DNA from 3 places in the Acidovorax sp. FHTAMBA genome. Region 1 is predicted to be linked to each of the others. Evidence: predicted binding sites of a transcription regulator. Region 1 holds the regulator's gene; each other region holds the start of a gene.

The links. The regulator HrcA, encoded in region 1, represses chaperone genes, less so after heat shock. The targets are predictions, from matches to a motif close to TTAGCACTCNNNNNNNNNGAGTGCTAA.
Positions count from the first base shown of each region.
Region 2: the regulator HrcA is predicted to act here: its motif matches at 8,196-8,222, upstream of rpoH (RNA polymerase sigma factor RpoH).
Region 3: the regulator HrcA is predicted to act here: its motif matches at 5,625-5,651, upstream of AAFF19_RS05345 (co-chaperone GroES).

Region 1 is NZ_CP152407.1:1,365,108-1,375,235, forward strand. It holds gene AAFF19_RS06340 (NAD kinase) at 1-803, opposite strand, end outside; gene hrcA (heat-inducible transcriptional repressor HrcA) at 832-1,836, shown strand; tRNA gene AAFF19_RS06350 (tRNA-Ile) at 1,888-1,964, shown strand; tRNA gene AAFF19_RS06355 (tRNA-Arg) at 2,170-2,246, shown strand; gene greB (transcription elongation factor GreB) at 2,323-2,889, shown strand; gene AAFF19_RS06365 (bifunctional (p)ppGpp synthetase/guanosine-3',5'-bis(diphosphate) 3'-pyrophosphohydrolase) at 2,962-5,244, opposite strand; gene rpoZ (DNA-directed RNA polymerase subunit omega) at 5,339-5,542, opposite strand; gene gmk (guanylate kinase) at 5,559-6,179, opposite strand; gene AAFF19_RS06380 (YicC/YloC family endoribonuclease) at 6,216-7,133, opposite strand; gene AAFF19_RS06385 (serine/threonine-protein kinase) at 7,209-8,225, shown strand; gene AAFF19_RS06390 (PP2C family serine/threonine-protein phosphatase) at 8,254-9,156, shown strand; gene rph (ribonuclease PH) at 9,309-10,040, shown strand; gene rdgB (RdgB/HAM1 family non-canonical purine NTP pyrophosphatase) at 10,117-10,128, shown strand, end outside.
Region 2 is NZ_CP152407.1:3,996,807-4,006,934, reverse strand. It holds gene AAFF19_RS18690 (cytochrome c oxidase assembly protein) at 1-397, shown strand, start outside; gene AAFF19_RS18685 (DUF2970 domain-containing protein) at 400-621, shown strand; gene AAFF19_RS18680 (cytochrome c oxidase subunit 3) at 687-1,568, shown strand; gene AAFF19_RS18675 (twin transmembrane helix small protein) at 1,652-1,876, opposite strand; gene AAFF19_RS18670 (SURF1 family protein) at 1,892-2,659, shown strand; gene AAFF19_RS18665 (hypothetical protein) at 2,601-3,344, shown strand; gene AAFF19_RS18660 (COX15/CtaA family protein) at 3,341-4,522, shown strand; gene cyoE (heme o synthase) at 4,519-5,421, shown strand; gene AAFF19_RS18650 (SCO family protein) at 5,435-6,046, shown strand; gene AAFF19_RS18645 (tripartite tricarboxylate transporter substrate-binding protein) at 6,081-7,115, opposite strand; gene rpoH (RNA polymerase sigma factor RpoH) at 7,224-8,165, opposite strand; gene cutA (divalent-cation tolerance protein CutA) at 8,439-8,786, shown strand; gene AAFF19_RS18630 (EAL domain-containing protein) at 8,817-10,128, opposite strand, start outside.
Region 3 is NZ_CP152407.1:1,151,883-1,162,010, forward strand. It holds gene AAFF19_RS05325 (SMP-30/gluconolactonase/LRE family protein) at 1-699, opposite strand, end outside; gene edd (phosphogluconate dehydratase) at 798-2,567, shown strand; gene AAFF19_RS05335 (bifunctional 4-hydroxy-2-oxoglutarate aldolase/2-dehydro-3-deoxy-phosphogluconate aldolase) at 2,713-3,342, shown strand; gene groL (chaperonin GroEL) at 3,496-5,148, opposite strand; gene AAFF19_RS05345 (co-chaperone GroES) at 5,243-5,533, opposite strand; gene AAFF19_RS05350 (DUF2304 domain-containing protein) at 5,929-6,300, shown strand; gene AAFF19_RS05355 (mannose-1-phosphate guanylyltransferase/mannose-6-phosphate isomerase) at 6,297-7,784, shown strand; gene AAFF19_RS05360 (nucleotide sugar dehydrogenase) at 7,781-9,079, shown strand; gene AAFF19_RS05365 (Gfo/Idh/MocA family oxidoreductase) at 9,098-10,048, shown strand; gene AAFF19_RS05370 (ABC transporter permease) at 10,068-10,128, shown strand, end outside.

The DNA of each region.
Region 1 (10,128 bases):
CTTTTCACCAGAATGCGGTCACCATGCAGCAGTGAGGCCAGTGACTGCATGTCAAAATTGGCACTGACATCCCGACCACTCACAACCTCAACCGCCACCTCGGTGGCATCTGACAGAACAATCGGTCGGTTGGAGAGCGTATGGGGTGCGATGGGCACGAGCACCCATCCGGGAATGGAGGGGTGAAGCATGGGACCACCGGCTGACAGCGAATACGCCGTTGACCCTGTGGGTGAGGCGATGATGAGTCCGTCTGCGCGTTGGTTCGCCACAAATCGGCCGCCGACCTCGACCCGCAATTCCACCATGCCTGAAGTCGCGCCTCGGTTCACAACGACATCGTTCATCGCGAGGGCTTCGAAGACGACGCGCTCGTCGCGCACGACCGTAGCGTGCATCAGCGGTCGCAAGTCTTCCTCGTATTCACCCTGAAGCATGGGGGGCAGAGTGGCCTGATAGGTATCGAAAGGAATGTCGGTGATAAAGCCAAGCCGTCCCTGGTTAATGCCGATCAGGGGCGTCCCAAACCGGGCGAGCCGCCGACCTATGCCCAGCATGGTGCCGTCACCCCCGACCACCAGGCCCAAATCGCACCGACTGCCTATCTCGTCTACATTCAGGACTGGATAGTGTGTGAGCCCGGTGTTGCTTGCGGTCTCAGCTTCCAGCATCACTTCGCAACCCTGGCGCTCTAGAAAATGGGCGATGTCTTCCAGGGCCAGGCGGGAGCTTTCACCGATGGAGCCCGCCGAAGAAGCTTGGTACTTGCCTATGAGTGCGACATGGCGGAAATTGGACGTCATCACGAAATTACATCATTAAAATCATCCCATGCTCGATGACCGTGCCAAGTTGTTGCTCAAAGCGCTGGTCGAGCGCTATATCGCCGATGGGCAGCCTGTCGGATCCCGCACCTTGTCGCGCGCGTCCGGGCTGGATTTGTCTCCAGCCACCATCCGAAACGTCATGGCGGATCTGGAGGAGCTGGGGCTGATCGCCAGCCCCCACACGTCAGCTGGTCGCATACCCACGGCACGAGGCTATAGGCTGTTTGTGGACACCATGCTGACAGTGCAGCGGGACCCCCTGACCCCTCCCCAGCTAGCGCCCGAACAGCCGCAGAAGGTGATCGCCAACGCTGCCCAGTTGCTCTCCAGTCTTTCGCAGTTCGTGGGTGTCGTGATGGCGCCTCGCAGAACGTCGGTGTTCCGCCACATTGAGTTCTTGAGGCTGTCCGAGCGGCGGTTTTTGGTCATCATCGTTTCGCCTGAGGGAGACGTTCAGAATCGCGTGATCTTCACGGATGTGGACTACTCCCAGTCGCAACTCATCGAGGCTTCCAACTTTCTGAACGCGCATTACGCCGGGCTTGCAATGGAGCAGGTACGTGAGCGACTGAAATCTGAGGTGGATGTGCTGCGCGGCGAGATCGCTTCGCTCATGCAAGCTGCGGTGAATGTGGGGTCCGAGGCCCTGTCCCAGGCACAAGACGAGGTCGTGATTTCTGGCGAGAGAAACCTGTTGGCGGTAAGCGATTTCTCCAGCGACATGGGCAACCTGCGGCGTGCATTCGATCTGTTCGAGCAGAAAACCCAGATTCTGCGGTTGCTGGACATCTCCAGCCAGGCTGAAGGGGTGCGCATCTACATTGGCGGTGAAAGCCATGTGGTGCCGTTCGAGGAACTGTCTGTTGTCAGTGCGCCCTACGAGGTGGATGGCAAAGTGGTCGGGACGTTGGGCGTGATCGGCCCCACGCGCATGCCATACGACCGCATGATCCAGATCGTGGACATCACATCAAAGCTGGTGTCCAACGCCCTCAGCTACCGCAAGTAAAGCCCCTACAATACGGCGCTTGCCCCGTTGTATAGCGCTGGAGCATGGCTTGGGGCGTTAGCTCAGTTGGTTAGAGCAGAGGACTCATAATCCTTTGGTCGTTGGTTCAAGTCCAACACGCCCTACCACCCATTCATCCGAATGGGCGATCAACAGGATCGCAGCCAGCTTTCTTTTTTGCGATGAGCGTCTTTCTTTTTTGGAGTCGCTCCAGTGCATTACAATCTAAGGCTGCATTGATTTGTATTTGTGCTGGCCAGGCCAACGCGGCAGGTGTCAGTTAAAAATTGATTTCAAGGGTCGCCAAGAAATCATGCTATAATTCAAAGCTTAGCGGCTGTAGCTCAGCTGGATAGAGTACTTGGCTACGAACCAAGGGGTCGTGGGTTCGATTCCTGCCAGCCGCACCAATGTTTAAAGCCTGCAATCGCAAGATTGCAGGCTTTTTCATTTGTCCCAGCGTTTTCGCTGAAGGGGATACCTGCCATGAGCAAGGCCTTTACCAAAGAAACCGATGCTTCCGATGAGGATGAATTGGTGTTGCCTGCGTTGCCTGCGGGCGGCAAGAACTACATCACTCCAGCAGGATACGCGCGCCTGCGTGATGAGCTGCTGAACCTCATTGACAACGAGCGGCCCAAAGTGGTGGAAACCGTTCACTGGGCTGCGAGCAATGGAGATCGGTCTGAAAACGGCGACTACCTCTACGGCAAGAAGCGTTTGCGAGAGATCGATCGGCGAATCCGATTTCTCACCAAGCGGCTCGAAATTGCCGAAGTGGTTGATCCCAGCCAGCACGTGGGAAGCGAACAGGTGTTTTTTGGCGCGACGGTTACTTACGTCGAGGATGAAGGCACAGAACGCACAGTCACCATCATGGGCATTGATGAGGCAGACAGCCGCGAATTGCAGGTGAGTTGGATTTCCCCTGTCGCGCGTGCGCTATTGAAAGCGCGCACAGGGGATGAAGTCCTGCTCCCCACTCCAGGAGGTGTTCGAAGTCTTGAAGTGGTGTCAGTGAAATATCCGCAACGCAACGACCGTGAGGATTAAAAATAGCGTCCGGCAGAGCTGAGTTCTCCCGGACGCTAAGGCTAGCGACGCTGCTTACCGCGCTGTGCGCGTTCATGCGGCCTGCGGGGTGATGCGTGCGGCGCGAATGACGGCCTGGGTGCGACGAAGGTTGCGAAGTGCTGTTTCGAGGTGGGCCTGATCCCGCACAGCCACGATGAAACGCAAGTCCGTGGTGTCAAGGGCGGCCTCGTCGTCCATGTCCACATGGGTAATATCTGCTTCCGAGTTGGCCAGTTCCGCAGCTACGCGGGCGAGTACGCCTTTGCCGTTCGTGACCGTCACCACGACCCCGGTTTCAAACATGCGCGTTGGTTCGTCCGACCAGTCCACCGCGATAAAGCGTTCACTATCCTTGTGCTGTAACCGCTTGGCGACGGTGCAGTGAACGTTGTGAACGACCAGGCCTTCACCGCGGCCCAGATAACCCACGATGCTGTCTCCAGGCACGGGGCGGCAACAGGACGCGTATTGCACTGATGCATTCTCGCTGCCGTCGAGTGTCACAGCACCCTGCGAAAGCGTCTCGTGGGATGTGTAGCGTTCCCGCGTCATCAGCAGCGCGTCGGGGCGGTGCCCGTGTTCAGACATGAGCACCATGAGCCGCTTCGCGACAATGCTGGCGATACGCTTTCCCAAACCCAGGTCGGTCATCAGTTCGCTGCGGGTACGGTTTCCTGTAAAACGCAGGAGCTTGTCCCACATCGGCTGGGTCTCGGTGTTCATGGGCGGCAACCGCTCTAGCCCTTCCGCGCGGATAGCCTGAGTCAGCAGTTTCTCGCCCAGGCCTTCCGATTCGTTCTGCGCCAGCGTTTTCAGGTAGTGCCGAATCTTGGAGCGCGCGCGGCCCGTGCGCACAAAACCCAGCCAGGCCGGGTTCGGCGTGGATACCGGGGCAGTGATGATCTCCACAACATCGCCATTCTTGAGTTCGGTGCGCAACGGCACTTGCTCGTTGTTGATCTTGGCTGCCGTGGTGCGGTCGCCCACGTTGCTGTGGATGGCGTAGGCAAAGTCCACCACGGTGGCGCCACGTGGCAAAGCCATGATCTGGCTCTTGGGGGTGAAGACGTAGACTGCATCAGGAAAAAGGTCCACCTTGACATGGTCCCAGAACTCTGCGGCATCGCGGGTCTCGTTCTGAATGTCGAGCAGGGACTGCAGCCATTTGGTTCCCAGCCTTTCGGCCGACGAGCCGTCACCGTCCTGTGCCTTGTACAGCCAGTGTGCAGCCACACCGGCCTCGGCTATGACGTGCATTTCGTCCGTGCGCATCTGAAACTCGATATTCACGCCAGACGGGCCCACCAGCGTGGTGTGAAGGGACTGGTAGCCATTGAGCTTGGCGATGGCGATGTGATCCTTGAACTTGCCGGGTACCGGCTTGTACATCTGGTGCAGCACGCCCAGGGCGGTATAACAGTCCGTGACGGTTGGCACGATCACCCGGAAGCCGTAGATGTCCGTCACCTGGGCAAAGCTCAAATGCTTGAGGTCCATCTTCTGGTAGATGGCATACAAAGTCTTTTCACGGCCGGCAAGACGAACTTTCATGCCGATTCTGGAAAATGCAGCATCCACTTCGGTCTGCACTTTCTGAACAAGATCACGACGGCGGTTACGCGATTTGTTGACCGCCTTGGACAACGTCGCGTAACGCCATGGGTGCAGGTGCCGGAATGCCAGGTCCTGCAGTTCCCGGTACGTCTGATTGAGACCCAGTCGGTGGGCGATGGGCGCATAGATTTCGAGCGTTTCCGAAGAAATGCGACCCCATTTGCTGCGTGGCATGTCCGACAGCGTGCGCATGTTGTGCGTGCGGTCCGCCAGCTTGATGAGGATGACGCGCACGTCGCGCGCCATGGCCAGCAGCATCTTGCGAAAAGACTCAGCCTGGTTTTCCTCGCGCGTATTGAATTGCAGCTTGTCCAGCTTGGTGAGCCCGTCCACCAGTTCGGCCACGGGGGCTCCAAACCGGTCAATCAGGTCGGCCTTGGTGACGCCGCAATCCTCCATGGCATCGTGCAGCAAGGCGGCCATCAGGGCCTGCGCGTCCAGCTTCCAGGTGGCGCACTGGGCAGCCACGGCAATGGGGTGGGTGATGTAGGGCTCACCGCTGTTGCGCAACTGGCCCAGGTGGGCCTCGTCAGCGAAACGGTAGGCTTGGCGTACCTGTTCGATGCTCGAGGCGTCGAGGTAGTCAAGGCTGTCCGTCAACGCGGCAAAGCTGGCCGCAGCCGCATTGGCGGCCGCGGCGGCTGCCGACAAAGTGCCTGCCGTCGGCGTTTCGCCCGGCTCGGCTTGCGTTGCAGAAGGTGAGTTGAGCACCGCGTTCATGCCTCAAATGTAGCGCGGGAGCGCACCACACCGCTTCGGGGCAAAAAAAAGCACCGCTTTTGCGGTGCTGTTTGGGGCTGCGCCCGAGAAAACCTCAACCAGGAACCTTCTTGAGCATCTCAAGGCCCACTTTGCCTTCGGCGATTTCGCGCAGGGCAGTGACTGCAGGCTTGTTGCGGCTTTCGATGCGGGGTGCATGGCCCTGGCTCAGCATGCGGGCACGGTACGTGGCGGCCAACACAAGCTGGAAGCGGTTGGGGATCTTTTCCAGACAGTCTTCTACGGTGATGCGTGCCATCGTTTTACTCCGGGATTCAGGTGATATTGAGCGACTGGAAGGTGTCAGCACGGGCGCGGCGCTGGGCGGCGTACTTGAGTCGCTGGGCGTGAACTACGGCTTTCAGGTCGAAAAGCGCGCGCTCAAACAACTCGTTGATTATAACGAAGTCGAATTTGCTGACCTGGGCCATCTCCTCGGCTGCATTCTTCAGACGGACTTCGATGACTTCCGGGGAGTCTTCGCCCCGTCGCTCCAGGCGCGAACGCAGTTCTTCCCAGCTCGGCGGCAGGATAAACACGAGGATTGCATTGGCGAAAGCCTGCTTGATCTGTAGCGCGCCCTGAAAGTCGATTTCCAGAATCACATCCGAGCCTTGGGCAATGCGCTCCTCGATCGCCTTCTTGGAGGTGCCATAGCGGTTGCCGTGCACGTGCGCCCACTCCACGAAGGCGTTGCCTTCCACCATGGCATCGAACTCTGATTGCGATGCAAAGTAATAGTCGCGGCCGTGCTTTTCCTGCCCGCGCGGCGCGCGGGTGGTGTGGGAGATTGACAGGTGGACGTGCGAGTCCAGCTCCAGCAAGGCCTTGACCAAGCTGGATTTGCCAGCGCCGCTGGGGGCCGCAACTACGATGAGATTTCCGGGATAGTCCATGGCTGATGTGCGCGAAGCGCTATCAAAAAATGAGTTTTATTCGATGTTTTGAACTTGCTCGCGCATTTGCTCGATCAGCACTTTCATGTCCACGCTGATGCGGGTCAGGTCAAGGGCCGCTGATTTGGAGCCCAGCGTATTGGCCTCGCGGTGGAGCTCCTGGATCAGGAAGTCCAGGCGCTTGCCCACCTCGCCGCCTTTCTTGAGAAGGCGTTCGATTTCGTCCAGGTGGGAGTCCAGCCGGGTGATTTCCTCGGCCACATCAATGCGGATGGCAAACGCCGTGGCCTCGGTCAGGGCGCGGTCACGGGCTGCCTCGGGCAGGGTGGCACCGTCGGTCAGCGCCATGGCTTCCTTCCAGCGCTCCATGAAGCGCAGCCGTTGCTGCTCGACCAGCAGCGGCACCATGGGGACGGCCTGTTCGGCCAGGGCACGCAATTGCTTGACCCGGTCCAGCAGCATGGAGGCCAGGCGCTTGCCCTCCCGTTCGCGGGCGGCCATCAGGGCGGTCAGGGCTTCTTCGGCCAAAGCAGGAACCGCATCGCTCCAGTCCTCAGAGCCCGATGGGGCGTTGGCGCACAGGCGCAGGGCGTCGGCTACCGTGAGGGGTGCCGCCGCCGGCAGCCATGCCTTGACGGAATCCTGCAAAGAATTGAGCCGCTGCAGCAGCCGTGCGGGCGGGTCCTGCAGGGTGTTGCTGTCCTCGTTCTCCAGGGCGGCGCGGACTTCAACCTTGCCGCGCTTGAGGCGGGCGGTCAGCAGGCTGCGCAGCGCGGGCTCCATGGCGCGCAGTTCATCGGGGAGGCGGAACGAAAGGTCCAGGAAGCGGCTGTTGACCGAGCGGATTTCCAGCCCCAGTCTGCGTGATTGGGGCGCGCGGGTGTCGTTTTCAGCGCCAGTGGCAGATGCGCCATGCTGTGCGCTGGCGTATCCGGTCATGCTGTAAACTGGCATTGGACTTTTTGATGGTTGCTTGCGATCCGGCGATTATCCGGGTTCCGCTCCACCCCCGAGTCATCTTCGCAAAATATGTCAAAAATCAAGCCGGCTCCTTTGCCGCCCGATACCGCAATAGGCGGCTACCGCGTGGTGCGCCGGTTGTCATCGGGCGGTTTTGGTGTGGTCTATCTGGCCCTGGACGCCGAAGGGCAGCAGGTCGCCATCAAGGAATACCTTCCCTCCTCGCTGGCCACGCGTGCACCGGGCGAGCTGCTGCCCAAGGTGCAGTCAGAAAAACTCTCGCTCTACCGCCTGGGGCTCAAGAGCTTCTTCGAAGAAGGCCGGGCGCTGGCCCAGATCTCGCACGCTTCGGTGGTGAGCGTGCTCAACTTCTTCCGCGAGAACGAAACCGTCTACATGGTGATGAACTACCTGGAGGGCGCGACCCTGCAGGACTTCATCATCACCGCGCGGGACCTGAAAACGCAGAAGGTCTTCCGCGAATCCACCATCCGCTCGCTGTTCGACGAAGTGCTGCGCGGGCTGCGCATCGTGCACCAGCACAAGATGCTGCATCTTGATATCAAGCCGGCCAACATCTTCATCACCGACGACAACAAGGCCGTGATGATCGACTTTGGCGCCGCGCGCGAGGTGCTGTCCAAAGAGGGCAATTTCATCCGCCCGATGTACACGCCAGGCTTTGCCGCCCCCGAGATGTACCGGCGCGATTCGTCCATGGGCCCCTGGACCGATATTTACGCGATTGGTGCCTGCATCTACGCCTGCATGCAGGGCTTTCCGCCCAACGAGGCACCCCAGCGCATCGAAAAGGACCGCCTGTCGCTGGCCTTGACCAAGCTGCGTGGCGTGTACTCCGACAACCTTATCGAGGTGGTGGAGTGGTGCATGGCGCTCGATCCGCTGTCGCGCCCGCAGTCGGTATTTGCGCTGCAAAAGGAACTCAGCCGCGAGGGCGAGCGCCGCTACACCAAACTGACGGTGGCCGAGAAGATGCGCCTGCAGCTCGACACCCTGGTGTCCGACACCAAGAAAAACGTGCAAAAGGTGGGTGAAGCCACCGGTATCGGAGCCAAACCCAAATGAACACGACGCCCTGTTTGCGTGATTCGCTATGAAATTCTCGGTTTTCCAGATCAGCCGCCGTGGTGGCCGCGAGAAGAACGAAGACCGCATGGGCTATTGCTACACGCGCGAATCGGGCCTGTTTGTGCTGGCCGACGGCATGGGTGGCCACCCGGAAGGCGAAGTGGCGGCGCAGATCGCGCTGCAGACCATCTCCGCGCTGTTCCAGCGCCAGGCCAAGCCGCAGCTCAAGGATGTGCAGGAGTTCCTGTCGGGCGCGCTGCTGGCGGCGCACCACCAGATTCTGCGTTACGCCACCGACAAGGGCATGCTCGACACGCCGCGCACCACGCTGGTGGCTGCGGTTTTGCAGGGCGGCACGGCCACCTGGGTGCATTGCGGCGATTCGCGGCTGTACATGGTGCGCGACGGTGATTTGCTGACCCGCACCCGCGACCACTCCTACATGGAGCTGCGCAACTCCCCACCGCCGGGCCTGGAGCGCATCAACCGCAACGTGCTGTTCACCTGCCTGGGCTCGCCCACCAAGCCCATCTATGACATCACCGGCCCGGTGTACCTGGAGCAGGGCGACCGCATTCTGCTGTGTTCGGATGGGCTGTGGGGCACGCTCAGCGACGAGGAGATTGCCAAACAGCTGGCCCGCAACACGGTGTCGCACGCTGTGCCCGAGCTGGTGGAGGACGCCCTGCGCAAGGCGGGTGACAGCAGCGACAACGTGACCGTGATCGCGCTGGAGTGGGAGACGCCCGACGCGTTCGAGTCCACCCAGGGCGTGTCCACCGACAGCATCAGCGACGACGTGTTTGCGTCCACCATCCAGGCCGGGCCACTCGATGGCCTGGTGGACGACCTGGACGATGCCGCCATCGAGCGGTCCATCGCCGAGATCAACGAAGCCATCCGCCGCTCTGCTGCACGGAAAGCCTGAGCCTCCCCCTGAGTCGCTTCGCGCCTTCCCCCTCCTCTCGGCTTCGCCGGGGAGGGGAACGCCACCAGCGCGGCGGGGCGGCCCTTGCGCGGTGGCCCTGGCCGGGGGCGCGCCAGTTGCATAGATTGCGCTACGAATCAAGAAAGAACGCTATGACCTTTAAACGCACCGGCGACCGCGCTGCCAACCAGCTGCGCCCCGTGCGCATCACCCGCCACTACACCATGCACGCCGAGGGCTCGGTGCTGATCGAGTTCGGCAACACCAAGGTGCTGTGCACCGCCTCGGTGGAAGAGCGCGTGCCGCCCCACAAGCGCGGCAGCGGCGAGGGCTGGGTCACGGCCGAATACGGCATGTTGCCTCGCGCCACCCACACCCGCAGTGACCGCGAGGCCGCGCGCGGCAAGCAGACCGGCCGCACGCAGGAGATCCAGCGCCTCATCGGCCGCAGCCTGCGGGCCGTGTTTGACCTCAAGCTGCTGGGCGAGCGCACCATCCAGCTCGATTGCGACGTGATCCAGGCCGATGGCGGTACCCGCACCGCGGCCATCACCGGCGCCTGGGTGTCAGCGCAGGATGCGGTCAACCAGCTGCTGGCCAGCGGCAAGATCACGCAGTCCCCCCTGGTGCAGCCGGTGGCGGCCATCTCGGTCGGCATCGTGCAGGGCACGCCGCTGCTGGATCTTGAATATGTGGAAGACGTGGACTGCGACACCGACATGAACGTCGTGATGACGGGCGCAGGCCACTTTGTGGAAGTGCAGGGCACGGCCGAAGGCGTGGCGTTTACCCGGACGGAGATGGACCAGCTGCTCGCGCTGGCCGAAAAAGGCATCGCAGAGCTGGTGCAGTTGCAGCAACGGGCGCTGCTGGAAACCCCCTAACCCTCTAACCTGATATTGCTCACTAATTGATAGCTGCTTGCGCTTGATGGATAAGCGCTAGATGCCAATTTGAATCATGAAAATCGTT
Region 2 (10,128 bases), 2.1 Mb from region 1:
CGCCAACGCGCGTGGCCCCTGGGATTTCAAACCTGCGCAGCGTTCTGTGCAGGTTCATCCGGGCGAACTGACGACAGTGATGTACGAGTTCCAGAACATCCAGAACCGTCGCATGGCCGCCCAGGCGATCCCCAGTTACGCGCCACGCCAGGCTGCAGCGCACTTCAACAAGCTGGAGTGTTTCTGTTTCAACCAGTACGTGCTGGAGCCGGGTGAGAAAAAAGAATGGCCGGTGGCTTTCGTGATTGACCCACGACTGTCCAAGGATGTCACCACCATCACGCTGTCGTACACGTTTTTTGAGGTGGGTGGCAAGACGCCCCCCGCACCCGAGTCCACGGCCGCAATCGGATTTTCGCTGCCTGCAACAGCCCCCGTGCAGGGGGCGGGGTCGTGAACATGCCGCTGAATGGCCCGGCAGCCGACAAACCCCATGCACGCAAGGGGTCGCTGGTGCGAACCGTGCGGGCTGTGGCGTGGTCACTGATCGGCCTGCGCAAAGGCAGCGAGTACCAGCAGGATGTGGAAGAACTCAATCCGTTGCACATCATCGTGGTGGGGCTGGTTGCGGTGTTTTTGTTGGTGATTGGCCTGATCGGGCTGGTTAACTGGATAGTGTGAGTTGGTTGTTGGTCCGCGTACCGAATACAAAGCTGAAAATAAAGATTTGAGAGTCAGGAGCTGAAATGAGTGCATCAACCCACAGCGGAACCCCCTACTACTACGTGCCGGCGGAGTCGCGTCATCCGGTCATGGCGGCAGCTGGTCTGTTCTTTGTCATTCTGGGCGCAGGCCAATGGATCAACGGCCATGACTGGGGCAAGTATTCGCTTGCTCTGGGTCTGGTGTGGTGGCTGTTCACCCTGTATCAGTGGTTCGGTGACGCGGTTCGCGAGAGTGAGGGGGGTCTGTACGGTCACAAGATCGACCTCTCGTACCGCTGGAGCATGAGCTGGTTCATCTTCTCCGAGGTAATGTTCTTTGGCGCGTTTTTCACGGCCCTGTGGTGGGCGCGCTCGCACTCTGTGCCCGCGCTTGGCAGCCTGGAAAACGCCCTGCTGTGGCCGGACTTCAAGGCCGTGTGGCCCAGCCTGGCTGCGGGCGTCACGGCTTCTCCCGCAGGGATCGTGGAGCCTTTCCAGACCGTGGGCCCTTTCTGGCTGCCCACCATCAATACGGCGCTGCTTCTGACTTCGGGTGTCACTCTCACGATTGCACACCATGCACTGCGTGAAAACCACCGCGGCAAGACCATCGCCTTCATGTGGGCCACGGTGCTGTTGGGCTTCGTCTTCCTGCTGGTTCAGGGCTACGAGTATTACCACCTGTACACCGACCTGAACCTGAAACTCAACTCGGGTATTTTTGGCTCCACCTTTTTCATGCTGACCGGATTTCACGGTTTCCACGTGTTCCTGGGCATGCTGATGCTGCTTGTGATCACGCTGCGCCTGCAGAAGGGCCATTTCACGGCAGACAAGCACTTTGGTTTTGAAGGTGCCGCCTGGTACTGGCACTTTGTGGACGTGGTGTGGCTGGGCCTTTACGTGCTCGTCTATTGGATGTAAGCGTACGAGGGCTTCTTCTGCCACGAAAAAAGCGCCTCGCGGCGCTTTTTTTGTTGGCATGTGGAGGGGCGAAAAGTCCGTCTTTAACGCGTGGTGGCAGGCAGTCCGGTGGGCTGGATGTAACCGAGCTTCCATGCCACCAAAATACACAGAAAAAGCACGATGGAGAACCCCACCCGGAGCGCAAGCGCCTTGGCCATGTGAGAGCCCTTGGCCTTGTCGTCGCGGCCATTGCGCATCATGAAGAACAGGGCAGAAGCCAGGCTGGCAAGAATGGCAATAAACGCCACCACTACGAGGTATTTCATGGAGCACATTATCCAGTGACTGCCGTCCGTCCATCTCTGGGCCTGCGCTTTTGGCTGATTGCTGCGGCGGCAGTTGCGGGGATGCTGATCACCGCGTCCATGGGGCGCTGGCAATTGTCCCGCGCAGCTGACAAAGAGGCGCTGCAGGCGCTGCTGGACGAACGGGGCCGCATGCCCGCGATCGACGGAGCAAGCTTGCTCAACGCAGAACCGGACCAGGATGTCCTGGTCCACCGTTCCGTGGTGCTGGAAGGGCGCTGGCTGCCACAGCACACGGTATACCTTGACAACCGCCAGATGCAGGGCCGCCCGGGCTTTTTTGTGCTGACGCCACTGCAGTTGGCCGCAGAGGGGGGCGGTGTGGTGCTGGTGCAGCGCGGGTGGGCGCCGCGCAACTTCCAGGATCGGATGCAGCTGCCCCAGGTGCTTACGCCTCAAGACGCTATGGTGCGTGTGCAGGGCCGCGTGGCGCCTGCTCCGTCCCGTTTGTACGAGTTCCAGGGCGCCGACAGCGCGCTGGGGTCTTCCCGCATCCGGCAAAATCTCGACCTGGCAGCGTTTCGCGCCGAAACCGGTCTGGCGCTGGCTCCGCTCACGGTGCAGCAGGGCGGCGAGCCCAGCGAGGGGCTGCAGCGCAACTGGCCCGTGGTGGGCACAGGCGTCGACAAACACTACGGTTACGCATTTCAATGGTTCGGGCTATGCGGCCTGATTGCACTTCTCTATGTCTGGTTCCAAATCGTCCGACGGTTCATTCGCCCACGCAGCCAGCCTGCCGCCTGAGGCGCAGGGGGACCATCCCCTGGGTCTGACCGTGCACACGCTGCCCGAAGCTGCAGGTGCTGTGGCCACGGCCCAGCGTGCGCGCTACGGACGGTGGAAGATGTTCGGCGTGCTGCTCATCTGTGCGGCCCCGGTGGTCGCCTCGTACTTCACGTACTACGTGATCCGTCCCGAAGGCCGCCGCAACTATGGCGAGCTGATCAATCCGCAGCGCACGTTGCCGGATGCCAGCGCGACGGCGCTCGATGGCAAGGCGCTTTCCCTTGCGTCCCTCAAGGGGCAATGGCTCCTGGTCAGCGTGGCCAGTGGTGCGTGTGAGGCCGCCTGCCAGAATCACCTGTACCTGCAGCGGCAGTTGCGGGAGAGCGTGGGCCGGGAAAAGGATCGCGTGGACTGGGTCTGGCTCGTGAACGACACCGCCGAGGTGCCCGCCGAACTCGCGCCCGCGCTGCAAAAGGCCACGGTGCTGCGGGTGGACGCTGTGACACTGGATACCTGGCTGGCGCCCGCCGAGGGCCGGCAAATGGCGGACCATCTTTACGTGGTGGACCCCATGGGCAACTGGATGATGCGGTTTCCCGCAGCGATGGACACTGCCGGCGCGGCCAAAGCCAAGCGCGATCTGGAACGCCTGCTGCGCGCGTCGTCTTCGTGGGACGAGGCGGGCCGTCCTGGACAACCGTGATGGACACGCAGCCGCTTTACGACCTGGCGCCCCTGGCGCGGCTCATGCTGCTGGGCGTGCTGATTGCGCTCGGGCCGCTGGCCTGGGTGGGCTGGCGCAACCGGGGCAAATCCCCTGTGCGTCGCCTGCAGGCGCTCACGGTGCTGACCCTGTTCCTGACGTTTGATCTGGTGCTGTTTGGCGCCTTCACGCGCCTGACGGACTCCGGTCTGGGATGCCCGGACTGGCCCGGCTGCTACGGCAATGCCAGCCCCGTCGGCGCCCGTGCGGAGATTGCCGCCGCCCAGGAGGCCATGCCCACCGGGCCCGTGACACACGGGAAGGCCTGGGTGGAGATGATCCATCGCTACCTCGCCACCGGCGTGGGCGTGCTCATCATCGTGCTCACGGTGTCGGCCTGGGTGCAGCATCGCAAGGCCCTTCGGGGGCAAGGGCCGCCGCCTCCTGTGGGTCCGTGGTGGCCTACGTTCACGCTGTTCTGGGTGTGTCTGCAGGGTGCGTTCGGGGCGCTGACGGTGACGATGAAGCTGTTCCCGGCGATTGTCACGCTGCACCTCATCGGCGGGCTGGTGCTGCTCGCGCTGCTGTGTGTCCAGGCCGTGCGGCAGACTTACGCCGCCCAGGGCCGGGCGCCCGCGCGCATCTCCTCGGCGCTTCGCTGGGGTCTCGTGATCACGGCGCTCCTGGTGGCCTTGCAGGTGGTGCTGGGTGGCTGGGTGAGCACCAATTACGCCGTGTTGGCCTGCACCACCTTTCCCACTTGCCAGGGCAGCTGGTGGCCCCCCATGGACTTTGCGCAGGGTTTTCAGATCTGGCGTGCTCTGGGCATGCTCCAGGACGGTAGCCACATCAGTTTTGCGGGTCTTACGGCCATTCACTACGTGCACCGGCTCATGGCCTATGTGGTGCTGGCGGCCCTGGGCATGCTGTGCTGGCGGTTGCGACAGGCGCATGTGCTGCAGGTGCAAGGGCGCTGGCTGGCGGCGCTCGCGCTGCTGCAGCTGGTCACGGGTCTGTCCAACGTGGTGCTGGACTGGCCGCTGATCGCCGCTGTATTGCACACAGGCGGTGCTGCAGCGCTGGTGGTGGTGTTGACCTGGGCCCTGGTGGCCAGCGACACGGCCGCTGCGCACCAAGAGTTTTCCGCGCCCTCGGGCGCATCGAGAGTGTCTGCATGAGTGTTGCTACCCCCGCCGCTGTATCCCCGCCGTCGCGTCTGTCGCAGTTTTATGCGCTGACCAAGCCGCGGGTGGTACAGCTCATTGTTTTTTGTGCCTTGATCGGCATGGTGCTCGCGGTGCCAGGGCTTCCCTCCGGGGCGCAGCTCGGGCTGATGGCCATTGCCTGTGCCGGGGTGTGGCTGGTCGCGGGCGCGGCGGCCGCCTTCAACTGCATCGTGGAGCAGGGCATTGACGCCAAGATGAAGCGCACCGCCTGGCGCCCCACGGCCAAAGGCCAGCTCTCCAACACCCAGACGCTGCTGTTTTCCGCCGTGCTGTGTGCTGCGGGCTCGGCGCTGCTGTATTTCTGGGTGAACCCGCTCACCATGTGGCTCACGTTTGCTACCTTTGTGGGCTATGCGGTCATCTACACCGTGATCCTCAAGCCGCTCACCCCGCAGAACATTGTGATCGGGGGCGCATCGGGCGCCATGCCGCCGGTGCTGGGGTGGGCCGCCATGACCAACAACGTCGGTCCGGAAGCGCTCATCCTGTTCCTCATCATCTTTCTGTGGACGCCGCCGCACTTCTGGGCGCTCGCCCTCTACCGGGTGGAGGACTACCGCAAGTCCGGCCTGCCCATGCTGCCGGTGACGCACGGCAACGAGTTCACCCGCCTGCAGGTGTTCCTGTACACCCTGATCCTTTTTGCGGGTTGCCTGATGCCCTTCGTGTATGGCATGAGTTCTTGGATCTATCTGGCCGCCGCGGTCGTGCTGAGCGCCGGTTTTTGTGGCTATGGCTTTGCCTTATGGCGCAACTACTCGGATGCGCTCGCGCGCAAGACCTTCCGGTTTTCCCTCATCCACCTGAGCGTGCTGTTTGCCGCGCTGCTGGTGGACCACTACGTGCTGTGACACTGCCATGCCCATGCTGAAACGAAATGCTCTTAAAATGATAGCTGTCAGCGCTTTATCCATAAGCGCTGCGGGCATTTTTAGTGCCTGTTCCGAGAAAAAAACCGAGTTTCGGGGTGTGGACATCACCGGCGCGGAGTACGCCCGTGACATCCCGCTCACCGACCACAATGGCCAGGCGCGCCACATCAAGGACTTCGCGGGCAAGGTGGTGGTGGTGTTCTTCGGCTTCACGCAGTGCCCTGACGTGTGTCCCACGGCCATGCAGGAGCTGGCCGAGGTCAAGCAGATCCTGGGCAAGGATGGCGACCGCCTGCAGGGCATCTTCGTGACCGTGGACCCGGAGCGCGACACCCCCGAAGTGCTCAAAGCCTACATGGCGAACTTCGACCCGAGTTTCCTGGCCTTGCGCGGATCACCCGAGCAGCTCGCTGCCGTCGCCAAGGATTTCAAGATCTACTACAAGAAGGTCGACGGCAAGACGCCCACCAGCTACACCATGGACCACTCGGCGGGCAGCTACGTGTACGACACGGCGGGCCGTCTGCGCGTGTACAACCGATATGGCAGCGGCGCGCAGGCGCTGGCGTCCGATGTCAAGGCGCTGCTGGGCGAGGGGGGCTGAAGCGGCCACCCCAGCGCCCTCAGGCGCCTGCCCTTCACTCCGCCTTGATGCCACGCCGGGCAATCACATCGCCCAGCAGTCGGGTGTCGGCCTGTATGCGGTTGGCCAGCCCTTCGGGCGACGTGCCGGCCACCTGCCAGCCTTGCTGGAAAAGCTTGGTGCGCATTTCGTCGCTGCGGGCAATATCTCCGATCAAAGCGGCCAGCCGCGCCTGGATGGCCGCGGGCATGGTGGCAGGTGCGGCAAATGCATTCCAGATTTCAAGGTTGAAACCGCGGATGCCCACCTCGGCCAGGCTGGGAACATCAGGGACCAGCGGGCTGCGGACGGTCGAAGTGACGCCAATCGCCCGCAGCTTGCCTGCGCGCAACTGGGCCTGCGCCAGCGCGGGGGGCAGCATGGCCATCTGCAGCTGGCCGCCCAGCATGGCGGTGGCGACCTGTGGGTAGCCCGGATACGGGATATGGACCGGGTTGATGCTGCTGTGCGACTTGAGCAGTTCGGTGCCGATATGGCCGACCGTGCCCACGCCCGGCGTGCCATAGCTCCATGTGTCGCCAGCCGCGCGGGCCGCGGCGAAAAACTCGCGCGCATCCGCACTGGCGGGTACGCCCGGCTGGGCAACGGGTGCCGTCAGCACCAGGGGTGACGTTCCGATCAGGCTGAGCGGGGCCAGATCCTTGAGCGGGTCATAGGGCACCGCCGGATTGATCATCTTGGCGATGGTCATGTTGCCATTGATCATCAGGCCAATGGTGTGGTCGTCACGTGACTTGGCCACCGCATCGGCGCCGATATTGCCACCTGCCCCGACCCGGTTCTCCACAATGACGGGCTGGCCCAGCGCTTTGGACAGGGGTTCAGAAAACGCCCGTGCCGTCAGATCGGGAGAGGTTCCCGCCGGGAACCCGACAATGATCCTGAGTGGCTTGGTCGGCCACGCAGCTGCGGCGCCGGCACCCGTGGGCACGGCGCTGCCTTGCGCATGGCACCACGGCGACACGACGGCTGCCAGGGCCAACAGCAGCGAGGCCCGCCGCGACGGGGTGAGACAGGGGGGACGTAGCATGGGTAATTTCTCCTCAAGGTAATCATCGCGGCCCCAACGACAAGGGGCCCCAACCGGGGCCCCACGAGGCAGTTTTATCGGCGGAGGATACTACCTTGCCGCGTTGGCTCAGGCGTATTCGGCCAGCGCCTTTTTCATCTTCTTCATGGCGGCCACCTCGATCTGGCGGATGCGCTCCGCACTCACGCCATAGACGGCCGCCAGGTCGTGCAGCGTCATGCCACCCGTGCCGTCGTCATTCACCTTGAGCCAGCGCTCCTCCACGATGCGGCGGCTGCGGTCGTCCAGGCTGCCCAGCGCGGTGGCAATGCCGTCGGTGGCAAGGGCGTCACGCTGGCGCGACTCGATCATGGCCGTGGGTTCGTGCGAGGCGTCCGCCAGGTAGGCAATGGGCCCGAAAGCCTGCTCGCCGTCGTCCGAGGGTGCGGGGTCCAGCAGCACATCGCCACCCGACATCCGGGTTTCCATCTCGATGACTTCTTCGCGCTTCACATTGAGTTGCGCGGCCATGGAATCGATTTCCTGATCGGACAGGGTATCGCGGTGCGTTGCGGCATCGGCCGCAGACGCATCGGCCTTGAAGCCCTGCTTCATGGAGCGCAGGTTGAAGAACAGCTTGCGCTGGGCCTTGGTGGTGGCCACCTTCACCATGCGCCAGTTCTTGAGGATGTATTCGTGGATCTCGGCCTTGATCCAGTGCATGGCGTAGCTCACCAGGCGCACGCCCTGGTCGGGGTCAAAGCGCTTGACAGCCTTCATCAGGCCCACGTTGCCTTCCTGGATCAGGTCGCCATGGGGCAGGCCGTAACCCAGGTATTGGCGGGCGATCGAAACCACAAGACGCAGATGCGACATCACCAGCCGGCCGGCGGCGTCCAGGTCATTGTTGTCCTTGAGCTGCCGTGCATAAGCCTGCTCTTCTTCGTGCGTGAGCAGTGGCAGGCGGTTGACGGCGGAAATGTACGCATCCAGATTGCCCAAAGGAGGCACCAGCGCCCAAGGGTTGGCGGGCGCCAAAGTCGTCGTCGCGGTTCCAGATTGAATGTTCATTCCGGCAATCCTTTCCTCTAAGCCATGATGTTAGCACTCTCTGTGAGTGAGTGCTAAAACGTAAGTTCCCCCGCCGTCGTGTGCTGCTGCGCTGCGCAGTGCAGGGTGCCAAGTGATTGATTTCAATGAATTTTGTGATTTCTGCGGTGCCCGCATGGGCGGGTATGAACTGTGGGATTGATGAACCGGCGCCAAGGTTCCGGCCGGAACTGGGTGCTGGAGTCGTTCAGGCCTGTGTGGCAGACTTTGACGCCCAGATTCAGGGAGACGCTGATGACCCGTCCGACAGCCCTTCGCGAAATTCTCGTTGTGAGCACGACGGTCGCCACCGAAGCAGAGGCGCGGCGCCTGGCTCAGCTGATTTTGCAGGCGCGCCTGGCGGCCTGTGTGCAGGTGGAGCCGATCACTGCCTACTTTCACTGGCAAGGGGCGCTACAGGAAGACCGCGAACTTCGCCTGGCGTGCAAGACGGTGGCGCGCGCGTTGCATCCCTTGCTCGACCTGTTGCGGTCGCAGCATCCGTATGCGTTGCCGCAGCTGGTGGTGCAGACGCTTGAAGCCTCCGGGGCGTATGCAGACTGGGTGGACGCGGAGGTCGCCCCGACCCGTGTGGTGGCCTGATGGCGCAGGAGCCGCCAGGATCCGGCGTTGTCAGCGGGCTGTGGGGTCCATCGGGCCGGCGGCCAGTGCAGTCGCTTCAAACTGCTCCAGCGGCATGGGTTTTCCGAACAGATAGCCCTGAAACACCTTACAGCCATGGGCCAGCAGAAACTGGTGGTGCGCTGGTGTCTCCACGCCCTCGGCAATGACTTCCAGCCCCAGGCTGCCCGCCAGCGCGATGATGGATCGTGCAATGGCCGCATCGCTGGGGTCCAGCAGCACATCGCGCACAAAGCCCTGGTCAATCTTGATCTGATGCAGGGGCAGGCGCTTGAGGTAGCTCAGGGACGAGTACCCCGTGCCGAAGTCGTCCAGCGAGAACTCCACCCCCTTGGCGCCCAGCTTGCGCATGGTGTCGATCACGCTGTCCACGTTGTCCAGCAGCAGGCTTTCGGTGAGCTCCAGCTTGATGTGCCCGGGGTCTGCGCCGGTGTGCCGCAGCAGCGTGAGTATCTGGCTCACGAAGTCTTCCTGCAGGAACTGGCGTGCACTCACGTTGACGGCCACCGTGAGGTGGGCAAACCGCGGATCGGCGCGCCAGCGCGCCTGCTGGCGCAGGGCGGTCTCCAGCACCCAGTAGCCCAGGGGCAGGATCAGGCCCGATTCCTCGGCCAGGGGAATGAATTCCGATGGCGGAACCATGCCGTGCACCGGGTGCTGCCAGCGCACCAGGGCTTCGGCGCCAATGACGCGCCGCTCAACGTCTACCTGGGGCTGGTACAGCAGCAGGAACTGCGCCTGGCGCAGCCCGTTGTGCAGTTCGGTTTCGAGCAGGGCGCGGCGGTTCACGGCCTGCTGCATGTCGGGGTCAAAAAAGCGCAGGGTGTTGCGGCCCGCGCCCTTGGCGCGGTACATGGCCATGTCGGCCTGCTTGAGCACTTCGTCCACCGAATCGCGGTGGTCGCGCAGCAGGGTGACCCCGATGCTCGCCGTGAAGTGGTGCTCGTGCCCGGCCAGCTCGTAGGGCTGGCGCAGCTGGGCCAGGATCAGCTCGCCCAGCGTGCGCGCCTGGGATGCGGCCTCGGGCGGGTCACTGCTCAAGCTCTGCAGCACCACCACAAATTCGTCGCCCCCCAGGCGTGCGACGGTGTCCTGCTCACGCACGCACCCGCGAAGTCGCACGGCCACTTCCTTGAGCAGCAGGTCGCCCACCTCATGGCCCCGCGTGTCGTTCAGGGTCTTGAAGTTGTCCAGGTCCACAAACAGCACGGCCGTGGTCAGCCCCGATCGCGCGCTGCTGGCCAGCACCTGCTGAAGCCGGTCCACCAGCAGGCGGCGGTTGGGCAGGTGCGTGAGCGCGTCG
Region 3 (10,128 bases), 210 kb from region 1:
CACGCAGCCGCCTTCGTACATCGCCACCCAGTAGTGGCCCTTCACATCCACCGCCGCGCCATCGGGCCGCCCGCCATAAGGCTTGCCTTCCACCTTGCGTTCAAACTGCACCCAGGGGCGGCGGTTCGTGATGTCGCCCGTGGCCACATCAAAGTCAAACCGGTCAATGCGGTGCTCGGGCGTGTTGGACCAGTACATCGTGCGGTCGTCGGGGCTGAAAGCCAGGCCGTTGGCGGTGAAGTTGTCGCCTGCCATGTATTGCACCGCATAGCCGCCATCCCCAGCGGCCAGGCACCACAACGCCGCGTGAGGCGCTGTGCGCGGCGTGATCATGGACCCCGCCCAGAACCGGCCCGCCGTGTCGCAACGGCCGTCATTCAGGCGCAGCACAGCGGTGTCGTGCTGATCAGGTGGCAGCAGGGCCAGGCAGGTGAGGGCGGTGATGTCGGCACTGTCCTTCGCCGTATCCAGAAGGTAGAAACCGTTTCGTAACCCGATTACCAATCGCCCGCCCGCTGCAGGCGCGCAGCAGCCGGGCTCACTGGGCATGCGCCATTGCCGATGGCGACCGCTTTCAGGATGCCATGCGTGTACTGCTTGTCCCTGAATGTCACACCAGTAAAGGGATTTTTCCGTGGGGTGCCATAAGGGGGATTCGCCCAGTTCGCAGGGCGGCAAGGGCAAGGTGTGAAGGGACATGGGTTGAATTGGGGTGGTTATCGAGTTACATTCTAGGGCCTCAGATAACGACCCTGGCGCAATGCACGGGGTCCTGCCACCCACCGATGGAGACTTCCATGCATCCAGTTGTAGCGCGCGTGACCGAGCGCATTGTCCAGCGCAGCGCAGACACCCGCGGTGCCTACCTCGCGGGCGTTGACGCCATGATCGCCCGCAAGCCCGCCCAAGACCGCATGGGCTGCGCCAATCTGGCCCACGCCTATGCTGCACTGCCGGGCTCTGACAAGTTCAAGATCACCGTCGAAAAGGCGCCCAACATTGGCGTGGTCACGGCCTACAACGACATGTTGTCGGCCCACCAGCCCTACCAGAGTTACCCCGCCGTGCTGCGGGATGAGGCCGCCCAGCACGGCGCCACGGTGCAGGTGGCAGGCGGTGTACCTGCGATGTGCGACGGCGTGACGCAGGGCACGCCCGGCATGGAGCTGTCGCTGTTCTCCCGCGATGCCATTGCCATGGCCACGGCGGTAGCGCTGTCCCACGATGTGTTCGATGGTGCGCTGCTGCTGGGTGTGTGCGACAAAATCGTGCCGGGCCTCTTGATTGGTGCGCTGCACTATGGGCACCTGCCGTGCGTGTTCGTGCCCGCAGGCCCCATGGGCACCGGCCTGCCGAACAAGGAGAAAGCCAAGGTGCGCGAGCAGTACGCACAAGGTCTGGTCGGGCGTGATGAGTTGCTCAAGGCAGAGTCTGCCGCGTACCACAGCCCCGGCACCTGCACCTTCTACGGCACCGCCAACAGCAACCAGATGCTGCTCGAAGCCATGGGCCTGCACGTGCCCGGCGCGGCCTTTGCACCGCCCGGCACCGAAGAGCGCGAAGCCTTCACACGCCAGGCCGTGCGCACGGTGCTCGACATTGGCAAGCGTGGCCAGCGCTTCACGCCCATCGGGCACGTGGTGGACGAGCGCTGCATCGTCAACGCCATGGTGGCCCTGCTGGCCACCGGGGGCTCCACCAACCATTTGATCCACTGGGTGGCCATTGCGCGCAGCGCGGGCATCCTCATCGACTGGTCGGACTTTGACGAACTCTCGTCCGCCGTGCCGCTGCTGGCCCGCGTGTACCCCAATGGCGATGCCGACGTGAACCAGTTCCAGGCCGCAGGCGGCCCCGCATGGATCCTGCGCGAGCTGTTGTCCGGCGGCTTCATGCACCCCGATGTGATGAGCGTGAACGCGGGCGGCATTGCCGCAGGCGGGCAGGGCGCCCCGGCGGTGTCGGGTGACGAAACCGTGTTGCGCCCCGTGACCCGGCCGTTTTCGCCCACCGGCGGGCTGCGCCTGCTGCAAGGGCGCCTGGGTCGCGCGGTGATCAAGGTGTCGGCCGTGCCCGAAGACCGCCACATCATCGAAGCGCCTGCGCGCGTGTTCGATTCGCAAGAGGCGTTGCTCGCCGCCTTTGCTGCGGGCGAGGTGCAGCAGGACATGGTGGCCGTGGTGCGCTTTCAGGGCCCGCAGGCCAATGGCATGCCCGAACTGCACAAGCTCACCCCGCCGCTGGCCGTGCTGCAAAACCAGGGCTTCAAAGTGGCGCTGGTCACCGACGGCCGCATGAGCGGCGCATCGGGCAAGGTGCCTGCCGCCATCCACGTCACGCCCGAGGCGCTGGCCGGTGGCCCGCTGGCCAAGGTGCTGGACGGCGACATTGTGCGGGTGGACGCCGTTGCCGGCACGCTGGATGTGCTGGTCGACGAAGCCACCTGGGCGGCACGCCCCGTGGCGCCATACACCGCGCCTCCCGCCACCGGCTTTGGCCGTGAACTGTTTACCAACTTTCGCCGCCACGCAGGCGGTGCCGAACAAGGAGCCTGCACGTGGTTGTAAAGGCTGCCCCCCTGAGCCGCTTCGCTTCATCCCCCCAGGGGGACGCCACCCGTGGCCTGGCAAAGCCAGTTCCACGGTGGCCCTCGCATTGCATCGCGCCAGTTTCATATGCCGCTCGCGGTACTCAAAATTAAGGAATAAACCCGTGAATCCCCTCGACATCGCCAGCCATGGCCCCGTCATCCCCGTCATCGTGATCGACCGCGTGGAAGACGCGCTCCCCCTGGCCGAGTCGCTGCTGGCCGGTGGCGTGAAGGTGCTGGAAGTCACACTGCGCACCGCTGCGGGCCTGCCCGCCATCGAAGCCATTGCGCGCAACTTGCCCGAGGCCGTGGTGGGTGTGGGCACGGTGCTCAACGCTGACGACGCGCGCCGCGCGAGCGAGGCCGGGGCGCGGTTTGCCGTGAGCCCCGGCTATACGTCTGCAGTGGGCAGCGCCTGCAAGGGGCTGAACCTGCCCCTGCTGCCCGGCGTGGCCACCTCCAGCGAAATCATGGCGGCCCTGGCCGACGGGTTTTCGTTCCTCAAGCTCTTCCCGGCCGAGGCCGTAGGCGGCATCCCGCTGCTCAAGTCCTGGGCCAGCCCGTTTGGCCAGGTGAGCTTTTGCCCCACGGGCGGCATCACCCACACCTCGGCATCCAGCTACCTGGCGCTGCCCAATGTGCGCTGCGTGGGCGGCTCGTGGCTCACGCCCACCGATGCGGTGCGCGCGGGCGACTGGGCGCGCATCACGCAACTGGCGCGTGAGAGCGCGACACTGCGCATGCCGCGCTGAAAATTTGAGTAAAAATAGGCTGTAACGCTTTGTGGTAAAGCGCTGGCAGCTATCGAAAAAATAGTAAAAAACCCCGCAGGCCTTGCAGCCTGCGGGGTTTGTTTTTTGGCGTTACCGGGTGGGCTTGCAGCCTGCCCGGTATGTGCCGGGCAATTACATGCCCATGCCGCCCATGCCACCCATGCCGCCCATGTCGGGCATGCCGCCGCCAGCACCGGCTTCTTCCTTCGGTGCGTCAGCCACCATGCACTCGGTCGTCAGCAGCAGGGATGCCACGGAAGCGGCGTTCTGCAGGGCCGTGCGGGTGACCTTCGTGGGGTCCAGAATGCCCAGCTCAAGCATGTCGCCGTAGCTGTCGTTGGCAGCGTTGAAGCCGAAGTTGCCCTTGCCGGCCAACACAGCGTTCACCACCACCGAGGCTTCGCCACCGGCGTTGTTCACGATTTCGCGCAGAGGCGCTTCGATGGCCTTGAGCACCAGCTTGATGCCGGCTTCCTGGTCAGCGTTGTCGCCCTTGACGCGGTCGCCCACGGCTTGCTTGGCGCGCAGCAGGGCCACGCCACCACCGGCCACAACGCCTTCTTCCACAGCTGCGCGCGTTGCGTGCAGTGCGTCTTCCACGCGGGCCTTCTTTTCCTTCATTTCGACTTCGGTGGCAGCGCCGACCTTGATCACGGCCACGCCGCCAGCCAGCTTGGCCACGCGCTCTTGCAGCTTTTCGCGGTCGTAGTCGCTTGTGGCTTCTTCGATCTGCACGCGCACTTGCTTGACGCGGGCTTCGATGTCAGCAGCGGCACCGGCGCCGTCGATGATGATGGTGTTTTCCTTGCCCACTTCGATGCGCTTGGCCTGGCCCAGGTCGGCCAGCGTCACCTTTTCGAGCGTCAGGCCCACTTCTTCAGCGATGACCTTGCCGCCCGTCAGGATGGCGATGTCTTCCAGCATGGCCTTGCGACGGTCGCCAAAGCCTGGAGCCTTCACAGCCACAACCTTCAGGATGCCGCGGATCGTGTTGACCACCAGCGTAGCCAGGGCTTCGCCTTCGACTTCTTCGGCAATGATCAGCAGGGGACGGCCAGCCTTGGCAACTTGCTCCAGCGTGGGCAGCAGGTCGCGGATGTTGCTGATCTTCTTGTCGAACAGCAGCACGAAGGGGTTGTCCAGAATCGCGGATTGCTTTTCGGGGTTGTTGATGAAGTAGGGCGACAGGTAGCCGCGGTCGAACTGCATGCCTTCCACGACGTCCAGTTCGCTGTCCAGCGACTTGCCGTCTTCCACAGTAATCACGCCTTCCTTGCCAACCTTGTCCATGGCGTCAGCGATCAGCTTGCCGATGGTTTCGTCGGAGTTGGCGGAGATCGAACCGACCTGGGCGATTTCCTTGGAGGTGGTGGTGGGCTTGGAAGCCTTCTTCAGCTCTTCCACCAGGGCCGACACAGCCTTGTCGATGCCGCGCTTGAGGTCCATCGGGTTGATGCCCGCGGCCACGTACTTGAAGCCTTCGCGCACGATGGCCTGGGCCAGCACCGTAGCGGTGGTGGTGCCGTCACCAGCGTTGTCGCTGGTCTTGGAAGCCACTTCCTTCACGAGCTGGGCGCCCATGTTCTGCAGCTTGTCCTTGAGTTCGATTTCCTTGGCCACAGACACACCGTCCTTGGTCACGGTGGGGGCGCCGAACGAGCGCTCCAGCACCACGTTGCGACCCTTGGGGCCCAGCGTGACCTTGACCGCGTTGGCCAGGATGTTCACGCCTTCAACCATGCGTGCGCGGGCTTCGCCGCCGAAAACTACGTCTTTTGCTGCCATTTGGAGCTCCTAAATTGGTTCAAATTGGCCGCTCACGCTTATCTGGTAAGCGCTAGCAGCTATGAAAAAATGAGTGAATCAGAGAGAGGGAGAATTACTTCTCAACCACTGCAAAGAGATCGTCTTCCTTCATGACCAGCAGCTCGTCGCCATTGACCTTGACGGTCTGGCCCGAGTACTTGCCGAACAGAACGCGGTCACCGACCTTCACGTTCAGGGCAAGCACGTCGCCCTTGTCGTTCTTCTTGCCAGGGCCGACGGCCAGCACTTCACCTTGATCGGGCTTTTCGGCGGCGTTGTCAGGGATCACGATGCCGGAGGCGGTCGTGGTTTCGCTTTCGATACGCTTGACGATCACGCGATCGTGCAGAGGGCGAAGGTTCATTGCATTGCTCCTGTTTTCAGTAAAAAAAGCTTGATTGACCTGGCATCCGGGGCTTCCGGATACCTCCAAACTGCCTGCAGTCGAGGCGTTGTTAGCACTCGACTGCGGTGAGTGCTAATGATACGGGCATTTGTGGCGGTTTCAAGACGCGTTTTTCGCTTCCCGCGAAAACTGGTGGCTACCCAATGAGCGGACGAAGGCCTTGCGGATGTGCTTTGGTATGCCTCAGAGTCTTGAACGAGGCCGTCGCTATGTCGTCATTTACACTTCGGATCGTTTGAAGTGGTTGGCTGATCTGGATTGCGTGCTTGCTCCAGCCGTGCAACCACTCATGTCCCGCCCTTAAGAGCGTCTTCTGGACCTCCCAATTGTTTCCTGAACGGGCTTGGAGTTTCATGCCATCTTTGCAAATTACCACTTCGCTGATGGGCATTGGCTTGGCGGTGCTAATCCTCTATCTGATACGCCGGGACCATCTTTACCTCATGCACGGCCTGTTCTGGGTTGTGGTGGCGGCTGCTGCTGCAGTTTTAGGCGCCTGGCCTGGTCTCATCGATCGTCTGGCCAGGTGGACGGGGTTCAGCTATCCGCCAGCGCTGTTGCTGCTTTTGGCCTGCATGGTGCTGGTGGTCAAAGCCCTGCATGCAGATATGGTGAACACACGCATTGAGCGCGACGTGCGCCGTTTGAACCAGCGTTTGGCGTTGCTGGAGGCAGATCTTGAATCGGTTCGCCAGGTTGGGTCAGCTGAATCGTCCAACCCGTGACAAACCTCTTGCTCCCAGTCATTTTGTGCGGCGGCTCAGGCACTCGCTTGTGGCCGCTCTCGCGAGAAAGTTATCCCAAGCAGTTCTTGGCGTTCTCGGGCACGAAAACCATGCTCCAGCAGACCGCTACACGTCTGCAGGGTCTGCACCCTGACATCCCAATCGCTTGCGCACCGCTGCTGGTTTGCAATGAAGACCACCGGTTCCTGGCGGCCAGCCAGTTGATAGAAGTGGGTGTATGTGGTGCGACCATTCTTCTGGAGCCTGTTGCGCGAAACACAGCGCCTGCGCTAACCGTTGCAGCGCTGCAAGCTACAGCCCAGGGGGCAGACCCCGTCATGCTTGCAATGCCGGCAGATCACATTGTTACGGACTTGGCAGCATTTCAGAGGGCAGTGCAAACAGCATTCGCAGCAGCAAGCCGGGGGCGCGTGGTTACCTTTGGTGTGAAGGCCGACTATCCAGAAACCGGCTATGGCTACATACGCCATCAGATGAAACAGGCAGAAGGGGTTTTTTTGCTAGAGGGTTTCACCGAAAAACCCGATGCTGACACAGCCCAGCAATATCTGAATGCAGGTAACTACCTGTGGAACAGCGGCCTGTTTATGCTCCGCGCCAGCACATGGTTGAAGGCGATAGGCATTTGCCGCCCCGACATCCTTCAAGCCTGTGAGAAATCGATGCAAGCAGCCCGACACGACCTTGACTTCACTCGGCCGGATGCCACAGCTTTTTCGCTTTGCCCATCTGATTCCATTGACTACGCAGTGATGGAAAAGCTGCCAACACACCCTGAATGGGGCTTGGCCCCGTGCGTGGTACCTTTACAAGCGGGGTGGTCTGACGTGGGGGCATGGGATGCCCTTTGGGGTGTGAGCGCACACGACGCTCAAGGCAATGCCCTGCTCGGCGACGCCGTGGTGCAGCAAAACTGCACCAATTCGCTGCTATTGGCCAGCAGCCGCCTCGTAGCAGGTGTGGGGCTGCAAAACCTCATCGTGGTTGAAACTCCTGATGCCGTGCTGGTTGTTGACAAACGCTTTACCCAAGAGGTCAAACAGGTGGTGGCAAACCTTGCGCGTGATGGTGATGCCTTGGCGCAAACGCACCGCAAGGTTCATCGCCCTTGGGGCTGGTTTGACAGTATCGACCGCGGGGAAAAATTTCAGGTGAAGCGCATCGTGGTGAACCCCGGTGCCAGCCTGAGTCTGCAGATGCATAACCACCGCGCGGAGCACTGGGTGGTGGTCCGGGGTACCGCCGAAATCACGAACGGCGACCAGACCTATCTGCTGAACCAGAACGAATCCACATACATTCCGGTGGGGCGCGCGCACCGCCTCGCCAATCCTGGCAGCGCCCCCCTGGAGATCATCGAGGTGCAGTCGGGGGATTACCTTGGTGAGGACGATATCGTGCGTTTTGACGATATCTATGGGCGGTCGTCCCCCATGCCTTTTTCTTCTCATTCTCAAACATGAAAATCGACGAAAACGCAACCATCGCTGTGATCGGACTGGGCTACGTGGGCCTGCCTTTGGCGGTTGAATTTGGCAAGCAGCGCAAGGTGCTGGGGTTCGATATCAATACTGCGCGCATTGCCGAACTGCAGGCGGGGACCGACGGCACATTGGAAGTCACGCCCGAAGACCTTCAGGCGGCCGCCCAACTGAACTTCAGTGCCGACCCTCAGGACCTGAAGGACTGCCAAGTCTTCATCGTGACGGTCCCCACCCCGGTAGACCAAGCCAATCGGCCAGACATGACACCGCTGGTCAAAGCCAGCGAGACCGTGGGGCGCGCCATGCCCCAGGGCGCCTTGGTGATTTATGAATCCACCGTGTACCCGGGCGCTACCGAGGAAATTTGCGTCCCGGTACTGGAACGCCTGAGCGGCAAACGTTTCAATGTGGACTTTTTCTGTGGGTACAGCCCCGAGCGCATCAACCCGGGTGACAAGGTGAACACGCTCACCAAAATCAAGAAGATCATCAGCGGCAGCACGCCCGAGGTGGCTGACGCAGTGGATGGTCTTTATGCAAGCATCATTGTTGCGGGCACGCACAAGGCCAGCAGTTTGAAAGTGGCCGAGGCCGCCAAGGTGATCGAGAACACGCAGCGGGACCTCAACATTGCACTGGTCAACGAGCTGTCAGTCATTTTTGAGCGCCTGGGAATCGATACACTGGAAGTGCTCGAGGCCGCCGGGAGCAAGTGGAACTTCCTGCCCTTCAGGCCCGGCCTGGTAGGCGGCCACTGTATTGGGGTGGACCCGTACTACCTGACACACAAGGCCGAAGAAGTGGGCTACCACCCCCAGGTGATTCTGGCGGGCCGTCGTATCAACGACAACATGGCCCGGTACGTAGCGCGCAACACCCTGCGCCTCATGCTCAAGAACGGTATGGACGTTCCGCGTTGCCGCATCGGTGTGCTTGGCATTACCTTCAAGGAAAACTGCCCTGACATTCGCAACAGCAAGGTGGTGGACATGGTGCGCGAGTTTGAGGCCTGGGGGGCCAATGTGGTCGTGTGCGACCCCTGGGCAAGCGCGCAGGATGTGCAGCATGAATATGGCCTAAGCCTTGCTGGTATTTCCGCGCAAGAACCCGTAGATGCGCTGGTCGTTGCGGTCGGCCACCAGCAGTTTCGCGACGCCACACTGAGTGAGCTACGCAGTTTTTGCCGAAGCGAACAGCCTGTACTGGCCGACGTAAAGAGCCTCTTTGACCGGCACGAGGCTGCATCCGCCGGATTCACCGTTTTCCGTCTCTGAACCCGTTTCTGACCTCATATGAAAAACTTTGCCCTCATCGGAGCCGCTGGATATATAGCGCCGCGGCACATGCGTGCCATCAAGGATCTCGGTCACCAACTCTCAGTGGCTTATGACATCAATGATTCGGTCGGCATCATCGACAGCATCTCGCCACAGAGCGACTTCTTCACCGAGTTCGAGCGGTTTGAGGAGCATGCGTACCGGCTGCAGCGGTCACCTGCTACCAGGCTTGACTATGTAGCAATCTGCTCGCCCAACTACCTGCACCATGCGCACATCGCAGCGGGCTTGCGCCTGGGTTGTGACGTTATCTGCGAGAAGCCCCTGGTGCCAACGCCCGCGCTGGTTGACGAACTGACCCGCATCGAGCAAGAGACCGGAAAGCGGGTGTTCAACATCCTGCAGTTGCGCCATCACGAGGCCATCTTGCGCCTGAAAGAGAAGGTCACCGCCGCGCCCACGGATAAAAAGTTCGATGTTGAACTGACCTACATCACCTCACGCGGCAAGTGGTACCTGGAGAGCTGGAAGGGCGATCCGCGCAAGTCGTTCGGCGTTGCCACCAACATTGGCGTGCATTTTTTCGACATGCTGCATTTCATCTTTGGAAATCTGCAGGAAAACCGCATCCATTTGAGCCAAGAGACCAAGGCCGCCGGTTACCTCGAATACGAACGCGCCCGTGTGCGCTGGTTCTTGTCCATCGACGCCGATGATCTGCCCCAGGAAGTGAAGGGCAAAAAGCCCACCTATCGCAACATCGACATCAGTGGCGAGCAGCTCGAGTTTTCCGAGGGCTTTACCGACTTACACACCACCAGCTACCGCGAGATTCTCGCGGGGCGGGGTTATGGGCTGGAAGACGCACGTCACTGCGTCGAGACCGTCGACGGGATCCGGCAGGCAAGCATCGCAGCCGACGCGGGGGATCGGGTGCATCCATTCGTGTCTGCCACGGAGCTTTAGCAGTATGAAGTCACCCGGGTTGAACCCACTTTCCCAGTTTCAATTGCTTCTGAGAGATGTGCATGGTGCGCTCAAGCTCT